Regions from separate parts of the Bradyrhizobium sp. B117 genome, predicted to be linked through region 2. Evidence: predicted binding sites of a transcription regulator. Region 2 holds the regulator's gene; the other holds the start of a gene.
What was found. Region 2 encodes LexA, which represses DNA repair genes until DNA is damaged. Its sites were predicted from a motif close to TGTTCNNNNTGTGTTCNG; they were not measured.
Positions count from the first base shown of each region.

Region 1: AAFG16_RS36385 (DUF3072 domain-containing protein) is a predicted target of LexA. The motif match lies at 2,100-2,117, and genes of this name have one in related genera.

Region 1 is NZ_CP152414.1:7,508,895-7,516,531, reverse strand. It holds gene AAFG16_RS36400 (Do family serine endopeptidase) at 1-854, shown strand, start outside; gene AAFG16_RS36395 (hypothetical protein) at 1,127-1,489, shown strand; gene AAFG16_RS36390 (DUF6496 domain-containing protein) at 1,508-1,792, opposite strand; gene AAFG16_RS36385 (DUF3072 domain-containing protein) at 1,869-2,063, opposite strand; gene AAFG16_RS36380 (hypothetical protein) at 2,179-2,400, shown strand; gene AAFG16_RS36375 (hypothetical protein) at 2,419-2,601, shown strand; gene AAFG16_RS36370 (hypothetical protein) at 2,662-2,862, shown strand; partial or broken gene AAFG16_RS36365 (DJ-1/PfpI family protein) at 2,915-3,223, shown strand; gene AAFG16_RS36360 (hypothetical protein) at 3,303-3,542, opposite strand; gene AAFG16_RS36355 (hypothetical protein) at 3,637-3,894, opposite strand; gene AAFG16_RS36350 (hypothetical protein) at 4,036-4,257, shown strand; gene AAFG16_RS36345 (HWE histidine kinase domain-containing protein) at 4,254-5,744, opposite strand; gene AAFG16_RS36340 (HAMP domain-containing protein) at 5,758-7,637, opposite strand, start outside.
Region 2 is NZ_CP152414.1:5,016,024-5,023,660, reverse strand. It holds gene AAFG16_RS24655 (alpha-hydroxy acid oxidase) at 1-113, shown strand, start outside; gene AAFG16_RS24650 (HAD family phosphatase) at 122-751, shown strand; gene AAFG16_RS24645 (hypothetical protein) at 897-1,091, shown strand; gene glp (gephyrin-like molybdotransferase Glp) at 1,313-2,524, shown strand; gene lexA (transcriptional repressor LexA) at 2,701-3,402, shown strand; gene AAFG16_RS24630 (hypothetical protein) at 3,599-3,811, shown strand; gene AAFG16_RS24625 (hypothetical protein) at 4,006-4,440, shown strand; gene AAFG16_RS24620 (ComEC/Rec2 family competence protein) at 4,449-6,731, opposite strand; gene AAFG16_RS24615 (DUF2171 domain-containing protein) at 6,828-7,061, opposite strand; gene AAFG16_RS24610 (nuclear transport factor 2 family protein) at 7,176-7,562, opposite strand; gene AAFG16_RS24605 (glutamine--tRNA ligase/YqeY domain fusion protein) at 7,572-7,637, opposite strand, start outside.

The DNA of each region.
Region 1 (7,637 bases), 2.5 Mb from region 2:
CCAGCGGCCGCGACATCGGCAACGGACCCTATGACGACTTCATCCAGATCGACGCGCCCATCAACAAGGGCAATTCCGGCGGTCCGGCCTTCGACATGAGCGGCAACGTGATCGGCGTGAACACCGCCATCTTCTCGCCCTCCGGCGGCTCAGTCGGCATCGGCTTCGACATTCCGGCCTCGACCGCGAAGCTCGTCGTCGCGCAGCTCAAGGACAAGGGTGCGGTGACGCGCGGCTGGCTCGGCGTGCAGGTGCAGCCGGTGACCTCGGAGATCGCCGACAGCCTCGGCCTCAAGGAAGCGCGCGGCGCGATCGTCGACAATCCGCAGGACGGCAGCCCGGCGGCGAAGGCCGGCATCGAGGCCGGCGACGTCATCACCGCCGTCAACGGCACCGCGATCAAGGACTCCCGCGATCTCGCCCGCACCATCGCCACGCTGGCGCCCGGCACCTCCGTGAAGCTCGACGTCTTGCACAAGGGCGCAGCCAAGACGGTGACGCTCGCGCTCGGCGAGCTGCCGAACGAGCGGCAGGCCCAAGGCAAGACCGGCGAGGGCAAGGTGCAGCCTGATTCCGGCACGCCGCGCCTCGGGCTGAGCCTGGCTCCGGCCGGCGAGGTGCAGGGCGCCGGCCAGAAAGGCGTCGTCGTCACCGAGGTCGATCCGCAAGGGCCGGCGGCACAGCGCGGCATCCAGACCGGCGACGTCATCCTCAATGTCGGCGGCAAGGCCGTTGCCAATGTCGGCGACGTCCGCTCGGAGCTGGCGCAGGCGAAGTCGTCCGGTAAGCGCAGCGTGCTGTTGCAGGTCAAGAGCGCGGAGGCGACCCGGTTCGTCGCGGTGCCGCTCGCGTAAGGCGAACGTCGACCGGACCAAATCCAAAGGCGGCCCTTGGGGCCGCCTTTTCTGTTCGCCTTGAGAAGTACCCGGGATATCCGATAACATTCTCGTTAACGGCAGGGACGATGACGCGGTTCGTCCGAAAAAGCCGTGTTCGCTGATCACTGTTCCGAGTCGTATATCTGACTGGCGGCAACGGAGCCGCCGAGACGGTTGCAAGCGTGGACCTTCGAACTGCCGCCGCTTTTTGGAACCGGTCGGTGGTTCGCATTTGATCGGTGCCGAACATGGATCGATTGAAGCTCTCGCTGAGGCGTGCGTTGCTTGTGGCGCCATTGGTGCTGTGGAGCGGAAACGCCCTCGGGCGTGATGACGGCCGTTACGCCGACTCCCCGCTCAAGCCATGGTTCGACAGCCTGCGCAGCCATCTTGGCCCGTGCTGTTCGGATGCGGATGGTTTTGCCGTTGCCGATCCCGACTGGGAGTCGCACAACGGGCATTATCGGGTGCGGCTCGACGGGCAATGGGTCGAGGTGCCGGATGAAGCCGTTATTACCGAGCCGAACCGGGCCGGCCGCACCATGGTGTGGCCGGTGAAGACGGCGTTCGGGATTTCGATCCGCTGCTTCATGCCGGGCAGCATGATCTGACACGGACCGGCGCGAGCGCTAGGAGGATTTGCGCTTCGACGACCTCTTGGATGATTTCCTGGATGACTTCTTGGACGTCTTTTTCTTGGACGTCTTGCGCTTCGACGCCTTCTTCGGGACTTTCTTGCCCTTCTTGCGCGCCTTCGACAGTCCGATCGCGATCGCCTGCTTGCGGCTCTTCACGCGTCCGCCACGACCGCCACGTCCGCTCTTCGCGGTGCCCTTCTTGTAGCGCCGCATCTCGCTTTCGACGTCGCTGCCGGAGCTGCGCGAGTAGCGGCGTTTCTTTGCCTTGCGTGCCATGCATTTTCTCCCTTGGCCGGGGAAAAACCATTGGACACAAGCATGGTTCCCTGAGCGTGCGGAGCGTTCCGCCTGCCTAGAAAGAATTCGCGAGCTCGATCTCCGCCTCCAGCGCGCGGATGCGGCGCGCAGCTTCAGCGAAGGACAGATCCCGATCGTATTGTGCCGGCTGGTAGGTCTCCTCGCTGAGCCGCTTCAACCTCAAGCCTTGCGCGCGGGTCATCTGCTCCATGAGAAAAGCCTTGGCGTCGTATTTACCCTGAACCTGCATGTCGCTGCTCCGTCCTGAAATCGTGACTTGACTATATGTTCTTATTTTGTTCTAACAAGCCATGGACAACAGAATTAATGAAATTCGACGTAAAATCAGTGCCTTGAGGCGAGAGATGGCCGATATCGAGGCGTCCGTCCGCGACCTCGTCAATCGCGATCGCGACTGCACCGAAAAGGCCCTGGCGCAGATGGATCTGCGCCGGAGGATCAATCTGCTGATCGGCGAATGGAAAGCCGCCGGCGGTGGCGACGTCCTGCCTGAAGTCCGCGACCGGGTGCGCCTTCGTCCCATGAAGACAGCCGTCAATCCGGTGCGCGCCATCGCGCGCCGCTGATAGTTCCGGAGGCGCGCGGTGGAGGAAGACCCGGACACGTACCGGATTCTAAGACTGCGCGCCGAAATCCTCGAGCTCGGCTCCGCGATCCGGCAATTGCAGCGCGAGGGGCTCGATGATGCTGCGGCCCAGCTCCTGATTGCACGCAAGCGAGCGCAGCTCGAGCAGCTCGTGAAAGCCAACGCTCCGGGGCGCCTTTAACATCCCTGACATCCGACGCAGCTAAAGCGAGCGCGCTACGCGACACGCTGGAGCTCGCCGATGCACGATGCCGAAATGGCCGCTTTGATACAGGCCGTGCTGGACGACGTCTGCGCCGGGCTTCCTCTCTCCGAACTCGCGACGCGCGAGCGTGTCGCCACGCGGCTGCGTGACGCCGCGCAAACAGGACGCCGCTCGATCGAGGATCTAAAGCAGGCTGCGCGAGATGCTCTGGTCCGCGCACCGACGATGTGGCGCTAGCGCTCGGCGTGGTGATTTGACCGCCATCATGCCGCTGCGCGAAGCCGCACACCTCTTGCGCGTCGAGCCGAAGGCGCTGTCCTTCATCAAGGAGATCTTCAACGCCAGGAAGATCGTCGCCGCCGTTTGCCACGCGCTCTGGCTCCTGATCGAGACCGGCATCGCCAAGGGTCGCAAGATGACGTCATACAAGTCGATCAAGACCGACGTCATCAACGCCGGCGCGACATGGCAAGACTCACAAGTCGTCGTCGACCAAGGCGTCATCACCTCGCGCAACCCCGGCGACCTCGACGCCTTCAGCGCCAAGATCATCGAAGAGGTGAAGGAAGGCCGTCACGTCCAGCGCAGCGCTGCGTGACCTTTGCTGCACCGCTTCGACGAAAAGCCCCGCATTGCCGCGGGGCTTTTGTTTGAGATGCGGCCGAAGCTATGTGAGCTTACTTGCTCATGCCGCCCTTGCTGTTCGTCATCGTGCCGCCCTGATCGGAGCCCGGGCCAGAACCGCCCTGGCCGGAGGCGTCGGGGCCTTTCGAGGGCTTGGTGTTCGCGCCGGTAGTCTGCGACGATGACATCGAGGATCCATGCTTGGCCTTGTGCGACTTGGCCTGCGCGGCGAACGGAGCGGCTGCAAGGCCGGTTGCCAGCATCACGGCGAGAGCGAGCTTGGTTGTCTTCATGCGGGGGAACTCCCTGGGTTAAAATGACGCAGGCTGCCAACCGCCGTTGGCCGCAGGAGTTCCCAACAAAGATGTCCCAGGTGTCAGGCAAACTTCAAGATTGCTTGTCCTCCGCGAGGATGAACACGACGCCGGTGAGCGTCGCGCCGATCGCGAAGGTCGTCACGAGCGTGAGGGTGAAGACGAGAACCGCCTGACGTCCGCCGTCATTCACGAGGTTGGCGACGGCTGGATTGGACAGGATGAGCGCAAGGCTGAAGGCGAGGCCGAGGGCTGCGCCCATCATCGCATGCGTCATCAGCTTGATGAGGCCAGTGGGAGAAATCAGATCCGACGACTTTTTCGTGCGCATGGAACCGCGTCCCGAATCCAGCAGACAAATGCGCGACACGTTCTTTGGTTCCCTCCGGATCAAGGAATTTCGTCGCGCGCTTCATCCGACGTTCATGCCGGGCTTGCGAGGATATGGGCCAGCAACACGGGAACATTCGATATGGGTAAGGTAGTTTTTCTTTACCGCTCGCTGGCTTATCGCAATGCCGCTGCGGACATCCTGCGCAAAGCACGCAAGCTGCCGCGCGGCGCGGAGCGAAGCGCGGCCCGCCGCTATGCGAAGGCGCTACGCGATCTCGCCCGAACGGAAGCCTGGCTCGAGGGGCGCGTCGCGCGCGAACCGCGGACGGCGCAGCGCAGGACCAGCGCGGCGTCAGGCTAACCGGATGCGCGCTGCAATTCGACGGAGCTGGGCGCCTCGAACTTGCCGGGTGTCGTCGTTGCTGCTGACTTGCGTGTCAGCGGCACGTCCAGGCGGCACAACAGGCCCTCGGCCCGCCAATCGAATTGCGCCTGTCCGCCGAGCTGGGACTCGACGCTGGCAAGCAGGCTCCGCGTGCCGAAGCCGCGCGATTTCGGCGTCCTGACCAGCGGGCCGCCGGATTCCTCCCAGGTCAGCTTGAGCAGGTCGTCCTCGACCTGCCAGCCGATCATCAGCCGCCCCGACCGCGTCGAGAGCGCGCCATACTTTGCCGAATTGGTGAAAAGCTCGTGCAGCGCCAGCGCCAGCGTCTGGGCGGTGGCCGGCAGCAACTGAACTTCGGGACCTGCGAGCTTGATCTGGCCGCCGAGCGAGTAGGGCGCTAGCTCTTCGTCGATCAGCCTGGAGAGCTCGGCGCCCTGCCAGCTCGACAGCGACAGAATCGTATGCACGCGCGCCAGCGCGTTGATGCGGCCCTCGACGGCGTTGACATAGGCCTTGACCTCGTCGGCGCGGGTCAGACGCACGATCGATTGCGCCAGCGCCAGCGCATTCTTGGCGCGATGATCGACCTCCCGCGCCAGCAGATTCTGCCGCTCCTCGGCCCGCTTGCGTTCGGTGATATCAACCGTGACACCACTCACGCGCACGACACGGCCGCTATTGTCCGCCGTCGCGGCGGCCGTGCCGACGCACCAGCGCACTTCGCCGTCGGGCCGCACGATCCGGAACTCCGTCTCGTAAGCGCGCGTGCCTTTGTTGAATTCGGCGACGGCATTGCGCAGCTGATCGACGTCGTCGGGATGCAACAGGGCCTGAACGTTGGCGGGGTTGACGTCGAAACTCTCGGGGCTCACGCCGAAGATGCGGTACTGGCCCTCGTCCCACATCCAGTCGCCGGTGACCCAGTCCCAGTCCCAGGAGCCCATCTTGCCGGCGGCAATCGCCATGCTGCGCCGCTCTTCGCTCTCGCGCAGCTTCGCGGTGGAGTTCTCCAGTTCCGCGGTACGGGCGCGGACGCGGTCCTCGAGGTCCTGGTTCAGCCGCTCGAGCTCCCGCGTCTTGCGATAGAGCTCAGCAAATACCTTGACCTTCGCGCGCAGCACCTCGGGCACGACAGGCACGGGGACGTAGTCGACCGCGCCCATCTCGTAGCCACGCAGCCGGTCGATGTCGCTGACCTGGATCGCCGAGATGAAGATCATCGCGGTCTTCTGGAAGCGTGGATGCTCGCGGATCATCGCGGCGAGCTCGAAACCGTCGAGCTCGGGCATGCAGACGTCGACCAGGATCACCGCGATCTCGGTCTTGAGCAGCACCTCCAGCGCCTCGCGACCGGACGAAGCGATTACGAGGTTCTCGCCGAGATCCTTCAAGATCACCTCGTAGGCGAGCAGCTTGGCCGGCTGGTCGTCGACGAGGAGGATGTTGACCTTTTCGTGGTCCATTCGCGGATCCAGCTCAACGATGCAGCCACATGCGGATCGCAAGCAGCAATTGATCGGTGTTGACGGGTTTGGCGAGGTAGTCGGACGCGCCGGCTTCCAGGCATTTTTCACGGTCGCCCTTCATCGCCTTGGCGGTCAGCGCGATGATCGGAAGCCGGGCGAAGGCCGGGTTTTCGCGAATGACGCCGATGGTCTGATAGCCATCCATCTGCGGCATCATGATGTCCATCAGCACGATGGCGATTTCCGGGTTGGATTCGACCAGCGTGACCGCCTCGCTGCCGGTCGTCGCCGTCAGCACCTTCATGCCGCGCCGTTCCAGCACGCTCGACAGCGCGAAGATGTTGCGGGCGTCGTCGTCGACCAATAGGGCGGTCTTGCCGATCAAATCCTCGTCGGAACTGTTCAGCTTCTCCAGCATGCGCTGCTTCTCGACCGGCAGTTCCGTGATCACGCGGTGCAGGAACAAAGCGGTCTCGTCGAGCAGGCGCTCCGGCGATTCCACGCCCTTGACCACGATGCTGCGCGCCATGGTGTGAAGTTCCGCGTCTTCCTCCGCGGAGAGCTCGCGGCCGGTGAAGACCACGACCGGAATGTTCGACAGCGCCTCGTCCTTGCGGATCTGGTCGAGCACCTCGAAGCCGCTCATGTCGGGCAGCCTGAGGTCGAGCACGACACAATCACAGGGCGCCTCGCGCAGCGTCGAGAGCGCGCCGGCTCCGGTGTCGGTCGCCACGATCTCGATGTCGTCATGATGCAGCAGCTCGCGGATCGAGAGCTGCTCGGCCTCGTTGTCTTCGACGATCAGCAGCCGCTTACGCCGCGGCCGCGCATATTCCTTGATCTGCGACAGCGCGGCCGCCACGCCTTCCGTCGTGGTCGGCTTGTTGACGAAGGAGAAGGCGCCGCGAGCCAGTGCGTGCTGGCGGTCCTCGTCGAGCGTGATGATCTGAACGGGGATGTGGCGGGTCAGCGGATTGTGCTTGAGCTGGCTCAGCACCGTCCATCCGAGCATGTCGGGCAGGAACACGTCGAGCGAGACGGCCCGTGGCTGATACTGCTTGGCAAGCTCCAGCGCCTCCGCGCCACGCGCGGCGACCAGGACCTTGAAGCCCTTGTCGCGGGCGAGATCGACCAGCACGCGCGCGTAGTGAGGATCGTCCTCGACGATGAGCAGAATGGTGTCGCCGGGTTCGAGGTTGAGACGGTCGTCGGGCAATTGCTCGATGACGCGCTGCTGCTCGGGCGCGGACGGCTGGAGTGCGGGCGGCTGGCTGTAGGCCTGCGGCGCGGACGCGCGCGGCGCCAGCGTCGGGCCGGAATATTTCAGCGGCAGATAGAGCGTGAAGGTCGAGCCCTTGCCCGGCGCGCTGCGCAGATGGATTTCGCCGCCGAGCAGGCTTGCAAGCTCGCGGCTGATGGCTAGACCGAGGCCGGTGCCGCCGTATTTGCGGCTGGTGCCGGCGTCGGCCTGCTGGAACGCCTCGAAGATCAGCTTCTGCTTCTCCAGGGGAATGCCGATGCCGGTATCGGACACTTCGAACGCGATCACGGCCGGCGCGGAGTTCAGCACCGGGTGATCCGTGCCCCAGCCGCCGACTGCGCCGGCGACCGTCAGACGCACCTCGCCTTCGGCGGTGAACTTGAAGGCGTTGGAGAGCAGGTTCTTCAGGACCTGTTGCAGCCGCTTGGAATCGGTGACGATGCTGCGCGCAAGGTTCGGATCGACGTCGATCTTGAACGACAGATTGCGGTTCTCCGCCTCGTGCCGGAACGGCCGGCCGACGGTCTCGAGAAGGTTCGCAGTCAGAATCTCCTCGGCGTCGACCGTCACCGTGCCGGACTCGATCTTGGAGAGATCGAGAATGTCGCTGATGAGATTGAGCAGGTCGG
Region 2 (7,637 bases):
CCACCTCCTTCGCCGAGGTCAACAAATCCTGCCTGCATCCGGCGACCGCGACCAATGCGCCAAGCGTGTTCAGCGCATTCCCGCTGTTCGACCACGACCCGTACCGATACTGAGGATAAGGATGCAGGTGACCTCGCTCTCTCCCGGCAGCGCCGATGCGCTTTTGTTCGATCTCGGGCGCGTGGTGCTCGACATCGATTTCTCCAAGGCGATCGATTGCTGGGCGGGGCACGCCGGCTGCAAGCCCGAAGCCATCGTCGCGCGCTATGTGCGCGACGAGGCCTACCGGCTGCACGAGGTCGGCAAGATCACCGACGAGGACTATTTCGCCTCGCTGCGCAACTCACTCGGGATCGGCATTTCCGACGCCCAGTTCCTGGAAGGCTGGAACGCGATCTTCGCCGGCGAGATGCCTGACATAGCCGAGTTGCTGCCGCGCGCGGCGAGGCAAATGCCGCTCTACGCCTTCTCCAACACCAACCGGCCGCATGTGGACTATTTCTCGAAGGAATACGCCGATCTGCTCGGCCATTTCCGCGAGGTCTACCTGTCCTCCAGCATCGGCCTGCGCAAACCCGATGCGGAAGCTTTCGACCATGTCGTCGCCGCTATCGGCGTGCCAGCCAACCGGATCGTATTTTTCGACGATCTTGCCGAGAACATCGAGGGAGCCCGCGCCCGCGGCCTGACCGCGGTGCATGTGACCTCGCCAACCGCCGTCGGGAACGCCTTGAAGGCGCTCGGGGTTTAACGTCCGGTGCCCAGGGGGCCTGGAACTAATCTGACGCAAAATGAGGAACCAAATCACTTTGTGCAATTTTGTACAGAGTTCCCGGAACGAATACGGGCTTCCGGACTCATAAGTCCGTTGGGAATTCTACATCGGGCTTATCGTCGTGTTGGGCAAAACCTACCTCACCAAGCAGGCCTCGCTGCTGATGAAATACGCCAGAACCACCTCGGATTCTGAGCTCTCCGCCAAGCTGATCAGCAAGGCCGCCGACCTGAAATCGCAGGCCGATCCGCTGCCCGACAAGGATCAGAGTCCCAAAGCGCCGGACGTCAGTCCGGACGAGCCGCCGGGGAGTTGACCGATGCTGGCCGTGGCTCTCGTCCTTCTCATCCTCGCCATGGCCATCCTCGTACCGGTCTGTCTGGCCTTCTGGATCATGCCGCGGCGGATTTGACGTCTGTCCTTCACTGCAGAGCGGATGAATCCTCCTGCGTGAGCGCCTTTTTGCCTCAGCGCCTGCACTCGGCTAGAACTCTCGCCGCCGATTTGCCCGAACGGACGCAGCTGGAGTTCTCACCCGTGGCCCTGATGCCGGTTTCTGACGCGCTTGCCGCGGTGCTTGCCGGCGCAGAGCCGCTGCCTGAAGAAACGGTCGCGCTCGACCAAGCCTTCCACCGCGTGCTCGCCCGCGACGTCGCGGCGCGGCGCACGCAGCCGCCGCAGGCGATGTCGGCGATGGATGGCTATGCGGTGCGTGCGGCCGATGCCGCGACAATCGATTCCCAGCTCACCGTGATCGGCGAGGTCGCGGCGGGCCGGCCGTTTGCGGGATCGGTCGGCGCCGGCGAAGCCGTGCGGATCTTCACCGGCGGCGTCGTTCCCGACGGGGCCGACGCAGTCGTGATCCAGGAGGACACAGTTGCGGATGGGAGGCGCATCACGATCAAGGAAACGGCCGTGACGGGGCGACACATCCGCCCGGCCGGCGTCGATTTCCGCGCGGGCGACGTGCTGCTGCGCAAGGGTATCCGGCTGACCGAGCGCGACCTCGCGCTCGCCGCCGGCATGAATCACCCGCTTCTGCCCGTCCGCCGCCGCCCGAAAGTCGCGATTCTCGCCACCGGCGACGAGCTGGTGATGCCGGGCACCACGCCTGGCCCCGGCCAGATCGTCTATTCCAACGGCTACGCCCTGCACGCGCTCGCCCGCAGTGAGGGCGCCGATACCGTCGATCTCGGTGTTGCCGCCGATACCCTGGACGCCACCACCGCGGGCATCCGCCGCGCCCGCGAGAGCGGCGCCGACATCCTGATCACCACCGGCGGCGCCTCGGTCGGCGACCACGATCTGGTCCAGCAGGCGCTGAAGGCCGAGGGCATCGCGATGACGTTCTGGAAGATCGCAATGCGGCCCGGCAAGCCGATGATGCATGGACACCTGGCGGCGATGCGCGTGATCGGCCTGCCCGGCAATCCCGTGTCATCCTATGTGTGTGCCTTCCTGTTCATGGTGCCGCTGATTCGCGCGCTGTCGGGCCGTTCCGCGATTCACCATCGCCGCGAGCGCGCGGTGCTCGGCCGCGATGTCGGCGCCAACGACCAGCGCGAGGATTATCTGCGCGCGCGCCTGGAAACGCGCGACGACGGCACGCTGATCGCCCTTCCCGTCAATCACCAGGATTCCTCGCTGCTTGCGAATCTCGCTGCGGCACAGGCACTTCTCGTGCGCGCGCCGTTCGCGCCGAAGGCCGAAGCCGGCACACCTTGCGAGGTGCTGCGCCTGCCGGTCTGAACGCGCAGGCCACACGCGTGGCGCGAACTTTGTCGCGTTCACGGTAAATTAAGCAGTTGCGGAACATGTATCGAACATATAGTGTCCGTTCATGATTTGTTTCGAGCATGCAGCGGCTTATCGCTGAATTCATCGTCTCGGAATCGAACGACATCAACCGGGGGATTTTGGTCGAGATGTTAACGCGCAAACAGTACGAGCTCCTGCGGTTCATCAGCGAGCGACTGAAGGAAAGCGGCGTGCCGCCATCCTTCGACGAGATGAAGGACGCGCTCGACCTGCGCTCGAAATCAGGCATCCATCGCCTGATCACCGCGCTCGAGGAGCGCGGCTTCATCCGCCGCCTGCCCAACCGCGCCCGCGCCATCGAGGTGATCAAGCTGCCTGAGCTGCAGGCCGCCGCCGGCAATCGTCGCGGCTTCACGCCGAGCGTCATCGAGGGCAACCTCGGCAAGGTCCGCACGACCTCCAGCCCGCCCGCGGACGAGGGCGAGCGTCCCGTCGCGGTGCCCGTGATGGGCCGTATCGCGGCCGGCACGCCGATCGAGGCGTTGCAGACCCGCAGCCACACCATTAGCGTCCCGCCCGACATGCTCGGCTCTGGCGAGCACTACGCGCTCGAAGTGCGCGGCGATTCCATGGTGGAAGCCGGCATACTCGACGGCGACATGGCGCTGATCCAGCGCAACGAGAGCGCCGACACCGGCGACATCGTGGTGGCGCTGATCGACGACGAGGAAGCGACCTTGAAGCGCTTCCGCCGCCGCGGCGCCTCGATCGCGCTCGAGCCCGCCAATGCGGCCTATGAGGTACGCATCCTGCCGCCGAACCGGGTCAAGATTCAGGGCAAGCTGATCGGGCTTTATCGGAAGTACTGATACCGGAAGTACTGAGCGCGCTGTCCGCGCGCTTCGATCGGCATCGCCGACCAGAGATCGGAGCGGATGATTGTCCGCTCGCGCTGGATAGTCTTTCTGGTTTCGCGCAGATTATCCGGCCCCTCCCCCGGCGCTACATCCTCGCCACACCGCACGAAGCAGCACGGCTTCGGCTGCGAAGGTTCGAGGAGACCTCATGCGCAAGATCATCCTGAGCACAGTAGCCGCGGTGCTGGTCGCAGCATCAGCGTCGCAAGCCGTTGCCGCACCATCGCACCGCCATGTCCGCAAGGACGTGGCCAAGGAGACTGCAATGAGCGAGCAAGTCCGAAACGCGCGCAATGCGCTGACGCAAACGTCACAAGCGGTCTGGCCAAATTCCGGCTGGTCGGCTCCGGCTGGCCGCTGATACCCCCACCGAATGCACGAAAGCAGACTTTGTTCCCAGCGGATTCGGGAAAGATAATGTGATCGCACGCTGCGGCAGCGAGCCGCAGATTTGCCTACAACCGCGCAGACGCTATTATGCTTCCACTCTGATAGAGGCCTGCGCCTCGTAAGACAGAGGCACGGGTTGCTATCTCCGCATGAGGAGCACCCACGATGTGTGACTACAGCCTGCATGCCGTCGCATCGCGCCCTGCCGAGGTCGGCGAGACGATCGTGACGACAACGTTCCGCGGCACCTCGACGCGCGGCTTTGCCTCCGCGGCCGATCCGACCGTCGCGGTCTGCCTGCTGCCGGGAACGGAGCTCGCCTTCGCCGACAACGTCCGCTACGACAATCGCTGGATCTGGACGCGCACCGTCAATTCGCGCGTCGGCAAGTTCGGCAAGATCGATCCGCACATTCCCGATCGCCATCATGACGCGATCGAATTCCCCGACGGCAAATACGTGCTGGTGACACAGCTCGTCGAAGGCCAGCAGGCAACCGTGCTGCAACTGCCCGTGACCCAGCCGCTGAGCGAGCGCGAGCACAAGCCGCAGGTCGGTGTCGACAGCCGGCCGACAACGCCGCGTCTGCCGATCGGTTGAAATAGATCCTAGTCCTCCGCCGCAAGGTCGGCCTCCGACGGTGTTGCGTCCCGGACGCGCGGAGTTCCAGACGGTGGCAAGAGGGTCAGTTCGGAAACGCCCTCGCCGGCAGCAGCCGGCGACCAGGGGCGATTTGCGCCCCTCGCTTTCACCGCCAGCACCGCAAATCCCTCACCAGCTTGTGTCAGCGCCAGCGCGCCCTGCCTCGTCAGACGCTGCCGGTCGACCACCATCGCCGCGCAATCCGGCGGCGCGGGCCTTGCCGTCACCACCAATGCAGCGCGACTGCAATCATCCGCCAGCGCGTCGATCCGCAGGGACAGCGCCACCAGCCGCCCGTCGGCGAGCGGCGTGACGCAGCCGGCCTCGTCGCATGACACGCCGTCAGCCAGCGCGGCACTGCCGGCGTCACGCACATCGGCGTCGGCAGCCAACCATTCCTTGAGCAGAAAACCGTCCTTGCTGGCCCTGATCAGGTGCAGGTGCCCGTCCCGCCCCCGCACCGCGACGCTCTGGCCGTCCCCGGCAATTAAAATGTCCGGTTGGCGTGCCGACAGGCCCCAGAGGATCGCCGCCAGCAGCACCACGGCGCCGGACCAGCGCAGCGGCGTGCGCAACAGACCCATCACGATGACCCCGAGGCTCGCCGCAATCAGCGGGCCTATGCCGAAGGCGGGGATGCTGCCGACAGCGCCCGGCAGTCCCGCTACCCAGCGCGAGACCGCAATCATCCAGTCGATGCCGATCCCCATCAGCCACCAGAACACGGCGTCGAGCCCGAACGGTGCCGCAAGCAGGCCCAACAGCCCGGCCGGCATGACCAGCGCCGAGACCACCGGCATCGCGCCAAGATTGGCGAGCACGCCGAACGGCGTGACGCGGTGGAAGTGGAAGGCGGCGTAGGGCGTGGTCGCAAGCCCCGCGATCAGCGAGGCCAGGAACAGCATCGCGATCTCGCGCCCGCCCCACAGCGCGATGCGCGCGGTCGTGGAATGATCGGGCGAGGCAAACAGGTTCGGCATGCCGATCTGCACCAGCGCCACCAGCCCAAGCGTCGCCGCGAACGACATCTGGAAACTCGGATGCACCAGCGCCTCCGGCGCGACCGCAAGCACGATCAGCGCCGCCACGGCCAGCGTGCGGAAGGTGATGGCGCGGCGGTCGACCATCACCGCGATCAGCACCACCGCCGTCATGAAGAACGACCTTTGCGTCGCGACTTCCGCGCCCGACAGCAGCAGATAGAACGCCGCCGCAACCAATGCCGCGGCCGCCGACCACTTCTTGATGGCGAAACCGGCCGCAAGCGCCGGAATCAAGGCCAGCAGCGCGCGCACCGCGAAGAACACGACGCCGGCGACGACCGCCATGTGGTAGCCGGAGATCGACAGCACATGACCCAGCCCCGAGATGAACATTGCATCGTTGACGGGCGTCGTGATCGCATCGCGCCGACCAGTGAGCAGCGCCGTCGCGATGGCGCGATTGTCGCCCTCGAGCGTCGCACGGATGCGCGCGTCGATCGCATCGCGCAGGCCTTGCATGAACGCGGCATAGCGCAGCCGCAGGCCGCCGGCATCCGGCGGCACGGACGCGGTGATCGCGCCCATCACGAAACCGGAGGCGCCGATGCCCTGGAAGAACATGTCACGCGAGAAATCGTAGCTGCCGGGACGAACCGGCGAAATCGGCGGCAATAGCCGCGCCTTCAGCTGCACGAAGCTGCCGACCTCGGGCGCGGTCCCCTTGCGCACCGACAGGCGCACGCGCTCGAGCTTGACGTCGCTGCGCTGCGCCTCCATCGCGGTGACGCGAAGGACAAAACGGTCGGTGCGCTCGCGGATGTCGCGGGCCTCGACAAAGCCCGACAACGATACCGAATAGAGCGGTTTTGCCAGCACCGTGTGCGCGATACGCGCCGTCTTCCAGGTCGCCATGGCCAAGCCGGCCGCGACCGCCGCGATCAGAAGCGCAGGCGCAAACCACCGGCTCCGCCGCAACAGGACCGCACCACACATGAGCGCGACCGCGGTGGCGGCAACGACCCACAGCACCGGCTCATGATCGGCCGCGAAGTACAGCGCGATGCCGCCGCCGAACGCGACAGGCACCCACGGCAACAGCCGCCCGGCGCCGGTTTCAGCGCGCGCCCATGCGCGGAGCGTCTCGACGGTCGCGGGCCAGAGGCCGGAGCCCACCGGCGCGAAGCCGCCGGCCGAGGCGGTTCGGCCCGTCGGCCAAGTTCCCGCGATCCCTTGCGAGACACGCTGCGGCCGGCCCGGCTCCGCCATTCCCTAGCACCCTGCGATACGCGACGGGTGCCAAGGCTACCGGAACGTGCAGGCGGACGAATAGCGGTACGGATCAGGAACGGACGGACGCCCGCCCTACTTTTCCTCTTCCATCGTCACGGCGACATCCGCTTTCGCCGACAGGCGGACCTTGTTGCCCTCGACGTCGGCAACGAGACCCTTGTCGATGAAGTGATGGTGCCCCTTGTGGCTGCCCTCGCCGCTGTCCTTCTTGGTCAGCTTGATGCGATTGCCCTCGACCCGGTCGACGGTGCCGATGTGGACGCCGTCGGCGCCGATGACTTCCATATGCTCTGCGATGTTCTGCATGGCGGATCCTTGGTTGGGATCCGTGTAAACGCGGCGAGCCTACGTTCGTTCAATCGTCATTCCGGGGCGCGACGAAGTCGCGAGCCCGGAATGACGAGACTGATGGAGCGTCCGCTAGATCAGCGGCACCTGCGACGAGGCGTGGTGATTGACGATCTTCCAGTCGCCATCCTCGCGCATGATGACCCAGCTCATCTTGACGATGAGATCGTCCCGTTCGCCCGCGAGGTCGAACGTGATGGTTGCCGCCACGTTGATCAGGTCAGGGCCGGCCTGCGCTGCGTTCACCTCGGAAAAGGCCGCAGATGGCTTACGCCAGCGCGGCAGGCCGGCGAAGTAATCGGCAACGCCGTCCCTGCCCCGATAGAGTCGTGGATTCGAGCCGAAGAAGAACGCGTTCCTCGCATAGAGCGACGACAGCGCGCCGGCATCGAGCTTTGCGAAGCCGGCGCACCATTTCGCGATGATGGCGGAAACGATGGCGTCGGCCTCGCTGCTCATCTCAGATCCTCAGCCCTTGGCGACTTCCTTCGCGAACGTATCGCGCAGCCCGATGGTGCGCGAGAACACCGGCTT